One region of the Mycolicibacterium diernhoferi genome, then DNA from elsewhere that is predicted to be linked to it. Evidence: predicted binding sites of a transcription regulator. Region 1 holds the regulator's gene; each other region holds the start of a gene.
The links. Region 1 encodes LexA, which represses DNA repair genes until DNA is damaged. Its sites were predicted from a motif close to CGAACANNTGTTCG; they were not measured.

Region 1 (4,329 bases):
CTTCGTCGGCCTCACGGGAATCGACGACACGCGAGTCGGGATGGCGGCAGAACGGACAGTGCATCACCGCTCCTTTGCCCCACCGCTGGTCTACCAACTCGATTGTCATCGAGCCTACCTGGGCGATCACCCGATGGGGGCAATGAGGGTCTGGCCGGCCTGCACGGTGCTGGTTTCGAGCTTGTTGAGTTCACGGATACGTTCCACCACCGAGCCCGCCGGCACATCGGGCGCCACCCGCGCCGCGATGTGCTGCAGCGTCTCACCGGCTTCCACGTACACCACGGACAACCGGGTGGGCATCTGCACCGGCTCCTCGGTGGGTCCGCCGAGTTGGGCGACCAGCCCCAGCCACAGGGTGAACCCGCCGGCCAGCAGGGCCAACAGCACGGTGGCGACCGGCGTGATGGGCCGACGACGGTGCGAGGCACGGGACATCAGCACCCCGGTGTTGCGGTAACCCAGCGGCGCCCCTCCCGGGCGGCGGGACTGCACGCGCCGGCGGCGCACCACCACGTCGCGTGGCAGCGGCCACACCTCGGGCGCCATCGCCGTCTGCCGGGGACGCGCGTCGAACTGCGGGGCACTGGTACGAGCTTCGAGAATGGTCATCGGACTGCTGCCTCTCGGTAGGGGTCTCGCCTGGCGGCTTTCGCTTCTGTGTTCGAATGCTAGTCGATCATGTGTTCGATGAATAGAACACGTGATCGAACTGTTGCCAAACGATAAACCGGACCACCGACAAGTAGCCCGCGCGCCGAATCAGCCGGTGCGCCCCGCCAGCAGCCCACTGGAGGCGAACTTCAGCCCGCTGCGCAGTTCTTCGAGGCTGATCGGGTCGTCACTCTCGACGTAACGCAGGGTCGTGGCGACGGCCATGTTGAAGAACAGCCAGGCCAGGGCGCGCGGACTGAGCTCATTGCGGTACTGGTCGCGGTAGTGACCCATGTGCAGGGTCGTCATCGCCAGCAGGGTCGCACTCAGCCCGGAGACGATGTCGAAGGCACGGACGCGCTCGGGCCGCTGAGCCAGATAGCGGATCAGGGTCCGATTGGCGAGCGTGAACTCGATGAGGATGTCGATGGAGGCCTGCATGGCCTCTTCCGGCTCGTGCATGGTCACCGACCGCAGCATGTCCTCGATCGCCGGCGCCTGGTCGGCCGCCAGCCGCTCGATGGCCGCATCGATGATCTCCTCCTTGTTCGAGAAGTACTGGTAAATCGAGCCCTTGCTGACACCGGCCTTCTCGGCGATCGCGTTCGTGGTCAGCCGGTCCGGTTCGGTGGTGCGCAACAGGTCCGCTGCCGTGGTCACGATTTTTGCGACCATATATCTAGAGCGTTCTTGTTTCGGCACTTTTCTACGTCCTGAACTGCGGTTTTCTGCAACCATGCTGTTCCCTTACACGACTTGTTTGCGACCTCTGGGTCATATTAGCGTCGGGGTCCTCAGCACGAGGAGGTGCGAGCAGCCATGACTGCCACAACGGATCTGCCGGCCCAGAACGCCGAACACACCGGAGCTCCCGAGCTCGTCCCATTGGATTCACTGACCGCCGAGCACACCGGCCGGTGGACATTTCTCATCGTCGAGGGCGCGGCCTTCATGATGCAGGCCATGCACCCGGTGATCGCCGAGGTGACCGGCCGCTATTCCGCGGGGTTCCGCGGTGATGCCGGCGGTCGTGCGATCCGCTCGGTCGACTCGGTGCTGCGCTGGACCTACGGCGGCACCGCGGCCCTCGCGGAGGGCGATCGGGTCCGCGCACTGCACAAGCCGCTCACCATGACGAGCGAACTGACCGGGAAGCGGATCAGCGCACTGAACACCGAGGCCTACCAGTGGGTGATCGCCACCGGCTACCTCGTCAACGCCCAAGGCGGCGGGCGCTTGCTGATCGGGCGGGATTTCACCGATTCGGAGAAAACCGAGCTCCTGCGCGACAACCGTCGACTGGCCGAGCTGCTGCACGTGCCGATGCGCGGTTACCCGCAGACGCTCGCGGAGATGACCGAGTACTACGAGAACATGATCGACACCCTGCAGGGCACCCCGCAGGCGCTGCAGCTGATCGCGGACTTGAAGGCCGGCAAGCTGGAGCTCTCGACGTCGATGCCCAAGGCGCTCGAACCACTGCTCCGGACGGCCTTGCGGCCGGCGCTCCGGCTCAACTACCTGTCCATCGTCGGCCTGCTCGATCCCCGGCTGCGCGCCAAGCTCGGGGTGAGCTGGAGCCGGCAGGAGCAGATCCAACTGCAGGTCATCTACGCCGCGATCCGGGCGGCGTACCGGGTGCTGCCGGACCGACTCACCTACTTCCCGCTGGCCTATCACGCGCGTAAGCACCATGAGTGCCTGAAGAAGATGGAAGAACGCCAAAAGAAGTCGTTCGCGTACAACCTGCCCGACACGCCTCGAACACATGTTTGATTATGTCTTCGCCTGCGACTACATTCGGCCATATGAGCGAGAGCACCGAACACCCTGAGGCACGCTCCAGTCTGACCGAGCGTCAGCGCACCATCCTGGAGGTCATCCGCGCCTCCGTGACCGAACGCGGCTACCCGCCGAGCATCCGGGAGATCGGCGACGCCGTCGGTCTCACCTCGACCTCGTCGGTGGCCCACCAGCTGCGCACCCTGGAACGCAAGGGCTATCTGCGCAGGGACCCGAACCGTCCGCGTGCCGTGGACGTCCGCGGCGCGGACGACAACGTGACGCCGAAGAACGTGACCCCGATCGTGGCAACCGAGGTCGCGGGTTCCGACGCGCTGCCGGAGCCGACGTTCGTCCCGGTCCTGGGCCGGATCGCCGCCGGTGGGCCGATCCTGGCCGAACAGGCCGTCGAAGAGGTCTTCCCGCTCCCCCGAGAACTGGTCGGCGAGGGCTCGCTGTTCCTGCTGAAGGTGGTCGGCGAATCGATGATCGACGCGGCGATCTGCGACGGCGACTGGGTGGTCATCCGGCAGCAGAACGTCGCCGAGAATGGCGACATCGTGGCGGCCATGATCGACGGCGAAGCCACCGTGAAGACCTTCAAGCGCACCAAGGGGCAGGTGTGGCTGATGCCGCACAACCCGGCGTTCGAGCCGATCGACGGTAACGACGCCCAGGTGCTCGGCAAGGTCGTCACCGTCATCCGCAAGGTCTGACGGGTTCGCCCGGGGAGGCTCAGTCGGCCCGGACGAACCCGTTCGTCCGGGCGAACTCCTCACTGGCGAACCAGATCTCGGCCTCGGTGTCCCGATAGCCCGGGCTGCCGGGAGCCCAGTACAGGCCCGACTTGGTGTCCGCCTTGATCGGATAGCCCTCGGGCGCCCGGTACCGGTCGCCGTCGGCCAGCCGCATCGAGGTCCAACCCGGATCCTCCGGCTCGTCGTCCTGGATCGCGGCGTGCCGGCCACTGGGGAAATCGGGCTCGTACCCGGACCAGACCGCGGTGGTGGGCGGGTCGAAAGCCGGCGCCTCGGACAGTGATTCGATCCGGGTGGGCGCGGTGTCCACCGCGTCCGGGTCGGAATCGAAACTCAGATCCTCGGCCGGCGCGTGCAGTTCCTCGAGCTCGTCGCCCTCATCGGAGTCGTAGTCGCCGGTGTCCTCATCGGTGTCGTAATCGCCGGACTCGTCGCGATGCTCGGGATCCGGGCCCGCCGAGATGGTGCCGAACGCGGGCACCTCGCTGACCGCCGGTGCCGAGGCCCACAGGCTCTGGGGGGCGTCCGGCTCGCGATCGCCGTACTCGGGCTGCTTGTACTCGGGCTCGTCATACCCCCGGTCGTAGCGGTCGTCGGCATAGTCATCCCCGAAACCGTCGTCCTCGTGGGACCGCCGGTTTCGCAGCACCGCGACGGCGATCAGGGCGATCACACCGATCAGCGGGATCAAGCCGAGCAACCACCACCAGCGCCACGAGTACCACTTGTCGCCGCTGTCGGCGTCCGCGGTGGCCGCCGAGCCCGGCGCCGGAGCGGCCGGGGAGTCGGCACCGGGCACCTGCAGCCCGACGAGCTGCGACTGCAGGCCGGCCGGCTCGGTGCTGAACTTGCCGCTGGTCCTGTCCCACGAGATCGATCCGCCGTTGAACTGCTGAGTGACGACGTTGCCGTGGTCGGTCTGGTCGCCCTTGGGGGCGCCCAGCTCACCGGTCGCACCGCCGAGTTTCTGCCACGCGGCGTTCATCGCGCCGCGCACGATCACCGCGCCGAAGTCCGGCGTCCAGAAGATGACCGGATCATCCTCCGCGGCGAACGGAACCACCCGGCTCTGCGGTGCCAGACCGCCGTCGGCCTCACTGGCGGTCGGGAACCCGAGATCCCCGGTGGGTCCGCC
Region 2 (4,329 bases), 2.6 Mb from region 1:
CGCCGATGGTGAACCGGTGCAGTTGCTGCCGCGCACCGACCTGTTGCCCGACACCCGGCACAAGTTCCTGATCGACACCGATGAGGTGATCACCGAGGTGCGCCTGGACATCTACCCCGACGGCGGGTTGGCACGGCTGCGGTTGTTCGGGGAACTGGCGTGACGTACCCGCGCGATCTGGTCGGCTACGGCCGCACCCCGCCGCATCCGCACTGGCCCGGCGGGGCGGCGATCGCGGTGCAGTTCGTACTGAATTACGAAGAGGGCGCGGAGAACTGCGTCCTGGACGGCGACCCCGCCTCGGAGACGTTCCTGTCCGAGATCACCCCCGCCGAACCGTACGGTAATCGGCACATGAGCATGGAGTCGCTGTACGAGTACGGGTCCCGCGCCGGTCTGTGGCGGATCCTGCGGATCTTCGAGCAACGTGGTCTGCCGTTGACGATCTTCGCGGTCGCCCGGGCCATGCAGCGCAATCCCGAAGCGGTGGCGGCGTTTCGGGAACTGGGTCACGAGATCGCCTGTCACGGCTTGCGCTGGAAGTCCTATCAGCTGATCGGCGAGGACACCGAGCGAGCCCACATGGCCGAGGCGGTACAGATCCTGACCGAGTTGACCGGGGCCGCGCCCCTGGGCTGGTACACCGGCCGGGACTCCCCGCACACCCGGGACCTGGTGGTGGCGCACGGCGGGTTCGTCTACGACTCGGATTCCTACGCCGATGATCTGCCGTACTGGGTGCAGGTGGCCGGCGCCCATCATCTGGTGGTGCCCTACACGTTGGACACCAACGACATGCGGTTCTCCTCGCCGGCCGGGTTCGCCAACGGGGACGAGTTCTACGCACACCTGCGCGACGCCTTCGATGTGCTCTACGCCGAAGGGCTTGCCGGACAACCGAAGATGCTCTCGGTCGGACTGCATTGCCGGCTGGTCGGGCGCCCGGCCAGAGCGGCTGCGCTGCAACGCTTCCTCGATCACGTGCAGTCGCACGACCGGGTGTGGGTGGCGCGACGCATCGAGATCGCCGAGCACTGGCGGGCAGTGCATCCGGCGCCGGTCGAGTAGCGGACACCCCACAAATCACCGATGTCCTGAGACATCACCCTTGCGTACTGCATCCACGAGGCGTACTATCGAACATAGGTTCGAATTGAATTGAGTAGTGCTCCCGATCTGTACACGGTGAGCTTTCGCCCGCGACGTGTGTCGCTGAGAGGTTCGAGGGTCCCTGCGGGACCGTCCGAGCCGATTGCCTATGAATCCGAGTTGTCATCCCGTGTACCGCCTTTGGGAAAGGTTGGGCATCTGGCATGGACGCCACCCATCTCGACACGTTCGTCACTGCGTTGATCGATGACCTCGCTCCGGCAGGTGAGGGCACCGATCGCAGTTTGTTCGATCTGCTGGATTGTCCGCGGCCGGTGGTTGATGAGCCGGCCCTGTTGGCGGTGCTGGTGGCCGCAGTGACCGCGCGCAATCTGTTCGACCATGTGATCGCGTCGGCGGTCGCGGCCACCGAACGGCTCGGGATCCCGGCGCGCCGGCACCTGCGCTCGGGGGCCGATCTGCTCACCAGCATCGGGGTGGCCCCCGGCGTGGCGCTGCGGGCGGTACGGGTCGGACGTGCCGCGCCGATGCTGCCGGCCCTCACCTGCCAACAGCGACTCGGTGGGCTGGGTATCGAGTTCGCCGATGCGGTCGGCAGAGGAGTCGCCCACATCGCCGCCCGGGTTGAATTGACCGAGGAAGACCGGGCCACGGTGGTCACGAAACTGATGATCCAGACCACCCCCGCACAGGTGAGCGAGAAGGCCCGCGAGATCGCCATCGAGAAAGCCGCCACACAACCTCAAGAAGAGGGGGCGGTGCCGGTCGCGGAGAACACTGACCTCAACGACATGACGCTGGTGCAGACCGACGAGGGGCGGGTCGCCGCGACGCTCGATCTCGATGTGCTCACCGGTGAGGAACTGTTCGCGGCGTTGGATCCGTTGTGCCGGCCCGTTCCGCTGCCGGATGGGTCACCGGATCCGCGGCCGGCCGGGCGGCGCCGCGCGGACGCGTTCGGTCAGCTCGTGCGGGGCTACCTATCGAGCCAGCGGCGCCCGACCTCCGGTGGTGTGCTGCCCCACGTCACCCTGATCCGACCCGCCACCATCCGACCAGGTGCGCGCGGCCAGGAATGCGTGGACACCCTCGGGTTCGGTGGACCCATCAGCGCCGTCACCGCGGACCTGATCTCCTGTGACAGCACCCTCACCGCGGTGATCGTCGACGGCGCGGGGGCGCCACTGAACGTCGGACGCAGCGAACGGCTGTTTCCGCCCGCGCTGCGAAAAGCTTTGGGGGTGCGTGACGGTGGGTGCGCCTTCCCCGGCTGCGGCAGACCGGTGTCCTGGTGCGACGCCCACCACATCCAACCGTGGAACAGCGCAGGCACCACCTGCGTCGATAACGGAGTGCTGCTCTGCCGCAGCCATCACACCGCAATCCACCACGGCGGCTGGCAGGTCTACCTCGGCCCCGACCGGCACCCCTGGTTCATCCCACCCCACGACCCGGCCGAACCCCAACCGGCGCACCTGCGTTCACACGCCAGACGCACCATGACCGACCTACCCACCGCCGCTTAACCCAGCCCTCAGGCACCTTGAAAACTACACAGAGAACCGCACACGCGGCGGGAACCGGCACCGATGACGCCGCCGGACCCGCCACGACGAGTCAGGCCTTCTCGACGTACACCTTCGCCGGCGGCGCGGCGTATTCGCCGCGCTTGGACGTCCGCAGGCCCATCGTCACCAGGGACTGCACCGTGAGCGTGGCCGCGGTGACCCCGTCGACCACGGGCACCCCGATCTCCTCGGTGATGTGCGCGCACATATCGGCCATCCCGGCGCAACCCAGCACCACGGCGTCCGAGCCGTCCTGCTCGATCGCCTCCCGACACGCTTCGGTGACGAGTTTGAGTGCGGTCGGGTCGGTTTCGAGATCGAGCACCGGGATCTCGCAGGCGTGGAAGCCCCGGCAGAATCGGCTCATCCCGTACCGTTCGGCGAGTTCCTCGGCGCGGCCGATGGTGCGCCCCAGCGTGGTCACGACGCTGAATCCGCGCCCCAGATGACTGGCGGTGTGCATGGCGGCCTCGGCGATCCCGATCACCGGCCCGGCGGCAAGTTCGCGTGCGGCGTCCAGTCCGGGATCGCCGAAGCATGCGATGACGTAGCCGTCCACCCCGGCGTCCTCACCGCGCCGGATCGCCGCGAGCAGGCCGGGCACGCTCATCGCCTCGTCATAGTGGCTCTCGATGGACGGCGGACCGAAGTCGCTGGTGACGCCCACGACCTGTACGCCCGCGCCGGCCACCGCCCGGGCGCATGCCTCGATGGTCGAGGTCATGGCCCGGGTGGTGTTCGGATTGATCAACCAGATACGTGTCACGACAACGATTCTGCGACGAGGACGTCCTTCTTGGCGAGCAGATAGTACACCCCGAAGCCGACACCGCACCCGATGAACCAGCTGTACTGGGCCGTCGTCGACATCCCGGCGACGCTGCCGCCCAGCAGCACCGGGATGACGGCCAGCGTCGCCCCGACGATGGTGGCGATCACCGCGACCTTGTTGTATCCCTTGGTGTACCAGTACTTCCCGGACTCGTCCATGGTGAACAGGTCGTCCACCACCACCTTCTGCTTGCGGATCAGGTAGTAGTCGGCGATCAGCACGCCGAACAACGGTCCGATGAAGGCGCCGAGGGTCTCCAACGTGTAGTGGATGACCTCCGGGTTGTTGTACAGGTTCCACGGGGTGATCAGCACCGAGCCCACCGCCGCGATCATGCCGCCGGCGCGCCAGCTGATCCGCTGCGGGCTGACATTGGAGAAGTCGAAGGCCGGCGAGATGAAGTTGGCGACGATGTTGATGCCGATGGTGGCGATGGCGAAGGTCAAGGCGCCCAGCACGATAGCGAAGGTGCTGTCGATGCGGGCCACCGTCTCGACCGGGTCGGTGATCAGTTCACCGAACACCGGCAGGGTCAGCGAGGCGGTGACGACCACCAGCACCGAGAACAGCAGGAAGTTCACCGGCAGGCCGAGGAAGTTGCCCTTCTTGACCGCTTCGAATGACTTTCCGTAGCGGGAGAAGTCGCCGAAGTTGAGCATCGGCCCGGAGAAATAGGAGACAACCAGCGCGATGGCGCCCAGCATCACCGGGACCGACGACCACCCGGTGTAGGTGACCGAGCCGAGGTTGAGATCGATGGCGCCCCAACCGGCCTTGTGGATGAGGTAGCCGCACAGGATGAACATGACGACGTAGACG
Region 3 (4,329 bases), 930 kb from region 1:
GTCGGCGTCACCGTCGAAGGCCAGGCCGATATCCGCCCCGGTCGCCACCACATGGGCCTGCAGGTCGACCAGGTTGGCCGGGTCCAGCGGGTTGGCCTCGTGGTTGGGGAAGGTGCCGTCCAATTCGAAATACAGTGGCAGCACCGTGATTCCGGGGATCGCACCCAGCACGGCGGGGGTGGTGTGCCCGCCCATCCCGTTGCCGGCGTCCACGGCCACCCGCAGCGGGCGCAGCTGCGCCAGGTCCACCAGGGACCGCAGGTACTCGCCGTACTCGGCGAGCACGTCGCGGTCTTGAATGGTTCCGCTCGTGCCTCCGTACTCCGGCACCCCGTCGATGACCTCTTGCGCGACCACTGCCAGACCCGTTTCGCGCCCGACCGGCAAGGCGGCGGCGCGGCACAGTTTGATGCCGTTGTAGGCGGCCGGGTTGTGGCTGGCGGTGAACATGGCGCCCGGGCAGTTCAGCATCCCCGAGGCGAAGTACAACTGGTCGGTCGAGGCGAGCCCGATCCGCACCACGTCCAGCCCCTGGGCCACGACGCCCTCGGCGAAGGCGTCCGACAGGGTCGGCGAGCTCGCGCGCATGTCGTGCCCGATCACCACCCGGGTCACCGGGTCGGTGCCGGCGGGCCGCTGCTCGTCGCGGACCAGGCGGCCGAAGGCGCCGCCGACGTCGCGGACAAAGGCCTCGTCGATCTGGTCTCCGACCAGGCCCCGCACGTCGTATGCCTTGATGACAGCGTGGACAGCCTCAGCGGGCCGAGACATGGCTCTCCTCGCTCTCTGTGTGTACGGGGAATTCGGGACTGCTCTGGCCACTCAGCCTAGTGTCTCGGCACGATGACCGTCGGAGGTCCCGTGACCTATGTCGGGAACCGGACAAGGAGCGCACGGCCACGGCCGCACGATGACGACCCGGAAGGGCTATTCGGAACCGGGTTCGGGATCCGGCAACACCCGCAGGTGACCGCGACGTCGACCGTTGGGTTCGGGACGACGGACCGGGGGCGCCATCAGCGATCCGCCGGACGCGCCGGTGGCCGGGTCGGAGAATCCGGCGGTCACGCCGGTCCCGCCGTTCACCATCGACTGCGATCCGTCGCGGCCCTCACGGACCGCGTCGGCGAGCGCCACCAGGTCGTCCTCGTCGGGATGCGTCGGCAGCGGACCGGCGTGGCGGACCAATTCCCAGCCGCGCGGCGCGGTGATCCGACCGGCGTGCACGACACACAGATCCCAGGAATGCGGCTCGGACACCGTGGCAAGCGGTCCGACGACGGCTGTCGAGTCCGAATAGACGAAGGTCAGCGTCGCCACGGCGTAGTGCGGGCACCCTGGCCTGCAGCAGCGACGGGGAACGTTCACGCAGGGAAGATTATCGTGCGGCGACGCGTCGGGCTCCCGGACACGCGCGTGATCCGGTGGCCGATCTCCAACCGTTACCATCTGTCCTGTGGTGCAGCGCAGCCATCGGGGCTCCCGACGCGGACGTGGAATGCGGGGGTCGCTGTTGCCGCCGACGGTTCCCGGCTGGCGCAGCCGAAGCGAGAAATTCGACATGGCGGTGCTGGAGGCCTACGAGCCGATCGAACGCCGATGGCATCAGCGGGTGTCCAATCTGGATGTGGCGGTCGACGAGATTCCGCGCATCTCCCCCAAGGATCCCGACAGTGTGCAGTGGCCGCCGGAGGTCGTCGCGGACGGCCCGATCGCGCTGGCCCGCCTGATCCCGGCCGGGGTCGATGTCCGCGGAAATCCCACGCGGGCGCGAATTGTGCTGTTCCGCAAGCCGATCGAACGGCGCGCCAAGGACACCGATGAACTCGCGGATTTGTTGCATGAGGTACTGGTGGCCCAGGTGGCCACTTATCTGGGCGTCGAGCCGTCGGTCATCGATCCGTCGCTCGACGACGGATAACGCGGCCGGAGCCGGTCAGATGATGCCGCGCTTGAGGCGGCGGCGCTCACGCTCGGACAGGCCGCCCCAGATACCGAACCGCTCGTCGTTGGCCAGTGCGTACTCCAGGCACCGGTCGCGGACCTCGCAACCCTGACAGATGCGCTTGGCTTCCCGGGTCGAGCCGCCCTTCTCCGGGAAGAAGGCCTCGGGGTCGGTCTGAGCGCACAGACCGCGTTCCTGCCACTGGTCATCCTCGTCGAACGAACCGTCGATCGGATCCAGTGCCAGTTCGATACGTTCGGGTACCAAGCTCAATTGCGGGCGCGTGACCGCATCGCTTGTCGTCGGGCCGGTAGTGGTGTGCGGTGCGCTGTCCACTGAACCGAGCATCCGGTCTTCGAACCGGAGCGCGCGGTCGAAATCGACCTGCTCAAAAGACATGTTCCGCCTCCTCACCTGATTGGTTTTCCCGTTGTTGCCGTTTGGGGCCCCTGCCGAAAGATCTTGTCAGATCCAGCAATTGCGGATCTGAAAAAGCCCTCGGCACCACCCCAGCTATCACTATTGTGATGTCAGGCCATCCGGATTCGAACAGATGATCGAATCCCGGTCTGCGGCACCGAAACCGGCGGGCGAACCACGAAATGACACTGATGTGATTAGACACGTGTTAGCTGCCACGGTCAAGCTAAAGGGCCGTTTTTCATACCATCTCGTGACGTAGATCCGGCGTGTCCTTGCTCCGGCGTGTTCGCCACACCCGGGTGGGGAACACCTCACCGAGCCGGCTGGCCTAGGGTCTGAGGGCGTGAAGGTGACAGTTCTGGCCGGCGGCGTGGGCGGCGCCCGATTCCTGCTCGGCGTCCAGCATCTGCTGCAACTGGGGCAGTTTGCCGACCCGTCCGCCGATCCCGAGGGGCCCACTCAACACGAACTGACCGCCGTGGTCAACGTGGGCGACGACGCCTGGATGTTCGGCGTCCGGATCTGCCCCGACCTCGATACCTGCATGTACACCTTGGGCGGCGGCATCGATCCGGACCGTGGCTGGGGCCACCGTGACGAAACGTGGCATGCCAAGGAGGAACTGGCCGCCTACGGAGTGCAGCCCGACTGGTTCGGGCTCGGCGACCGTGATCTGGCCACCCATCTGGTGCGCACCCAGATGCTGCGGGCCGGCTACCCACTGTCGGCCGTCACCGAGGCGTTGTGCTCCCGTTGGGCGCCGGGGGCACGCCTGCTGCCGGCCAGCGACGAGCGCAGCGAGACCCACGTGGTGGTCACCGACCCGGACGGGGAACGCAAGGCCATCCACTTCCAGGAATGGTGGGTGCGCTACCGCGCGAAGATTCCCACCCACAGCTTCGCCTTCATCGGCTCGGACAAGGCCACCGCCGCACCCGGCGTGACCGAGGCCATCGCCGACGCGGACATCGTCTTGATCGCCCCGTCCAACCCGGTGGTCAGCATCGGCTCCATCCTCGCCGTCGGCGGTATCCGCGGCGCGCTGCGCTCCACCGCCGCCCCGGTGATCGGCTACTCCCCCATCGTCGCCGGCAAGCCGTTGCGCGGCATGGCCGACGAATGCCTCTCGGTGATCGGGGTGCAATCGTCCTCCGAGGCGGTCGGTAGGCACTTCGGCGCCCGCAGCGGCGTGGGCATCCTGGACGGCTGGCTGATCGACGAGGGCGACACCGCCGCGATCGAGGGCCTCGACGTCCGGGCCGCCCCACTGCTGATGACCGATCCGGCCACCACCGCCGAGATGGTCCGGGCCGGCCTGCACCTGGCGGGCATCTCGCTGTGACGGCCGAGCAGCGGGCCACCGAGCACGGCACCGCGAAACCCGTCGAGATCATCCCGGTCACCGGACTCGGCGAGTTCCGTCCCGGCGACGATCTCGCCGCGGCGATCGCCGGCGCCGCACGCTGGTTGCGCGATGACGACGTGGTGGTCATCACCAGCAAGGTGCTGTCCAAGACCGAGGGCCGCATCGTCGCAGCACCCACCGACCCCGAGCAGCGAGACCTCCTGCGCCGCAAGCTCATCGACGACGAGGCCGTACGCGTCCTGGCCCGCAAGGGCAAGACGTTCATCACCGAGAACGCCATCGGCCTGGTCCAGGCCGCCGCCGGCGTCGACGGCTCCAACATCGACTCGGGCGAACTCGCGCTGCTACCGGTGGATCCGGACGGCAGCGCCGCGGCGCTGCGCGACGGTATCGCACGGCAGCTGGGCGTACGGGTCGGCGTCGTCGTCACCGACACCATGGGGCGGGCCTGGCGCAACGGCCAGACCGATGTCGCGATCGGCGCGGCCGGTCTGACGGTGCTGCACGGCTACGCCGGGGCACACGACGCGCACGGCAACGAACTCTTCGTCACCGAGATCGCCGTCGCCGACGAACTCGCCGCCGCCGGGGATCT

Region 2: K0O62_RS24615 (HNH endonuclease signature motif containing protein) is a predicted target of LexA. The motif match lies at 1,138-1,151, and genes of this name have one in related genera.
Region 3: cofD (2-phospho-L-lactate transferase) is a predicted target of LexA. The motif match lies at 2,492-2,505, and genes of this name have one in related genera.

The regions. Positions count from the first base shown of each region.
Region 1 is NZ_CP080332.1:2,600,294-2,604,622, reverse strand. It holds gene nrdR (transcriptional regulator NrdR) at 1-64, opposite strand, end outside; gene K0O62_RS12315 (LysM peptidoglycan-binding domain-containing protein) at 127-612, opposite strand; gene K0O62_RS12310 (TetR/AcrR family transcriptional regulator) at 763-1,329, opposite strand; gene K0O62_RS12305 (oxygenase MpaB family protein) at 1,474-2,430, shown strand; gene lexA (transcriptional repressor LexA) at 2,463-3,152, shown strand; gene K0O62_RS12295 (sunset domain-containing protein) at 3,172-4,329, opposite strand, start outside.
Region 2 is NZ_CP080332.1:5,198,285-5,202,613, forward strand. It holds gene alc (allantoicase) at 1-163, shown strand, start outside; gene puuE (allantoinase PuuE) at 160-1,068, shown strand; gene K0O62_RS24615 (HNH endonuclease signature motif containing protein) at 1,314-2,636, shown strand; gene K0O62_RS24620 (aspartate/glutamate racemase family protein) at 2,728-3,444, opposite strand; gene K0O62_RS24625 (NCS1 family nucleobase:cation symporter-1) at 3,441-4,329, opposite strand, start outside.
Region 3 is NZ_CP080332.1:1,667,134-1,671,462, reverse strand. It holds gene K0O62_RS07985 (phosphomannomutase/phosphoglucomutase) at 1-771, opposite strand, end outside; gene K0O62_RS07980 (DUF3499 domain-containing protein) at 928-1,368, opposite strand; gene K0O62_RS07975 (metallopeptidase family protein) at 1,499-1,921, shown strand; gene K0O62_RS07970 (WhiB family transcriptional regulator) at 1,937-2,197, opposite strand; gene cofD (2-phospho-L-lactate transferase) at 2,712-3,710, shown strand; gene K0O62_RS07960 (coenzyme F420-0:L-glutamate ligase) at 3,707-4,329, shown strand, end outside.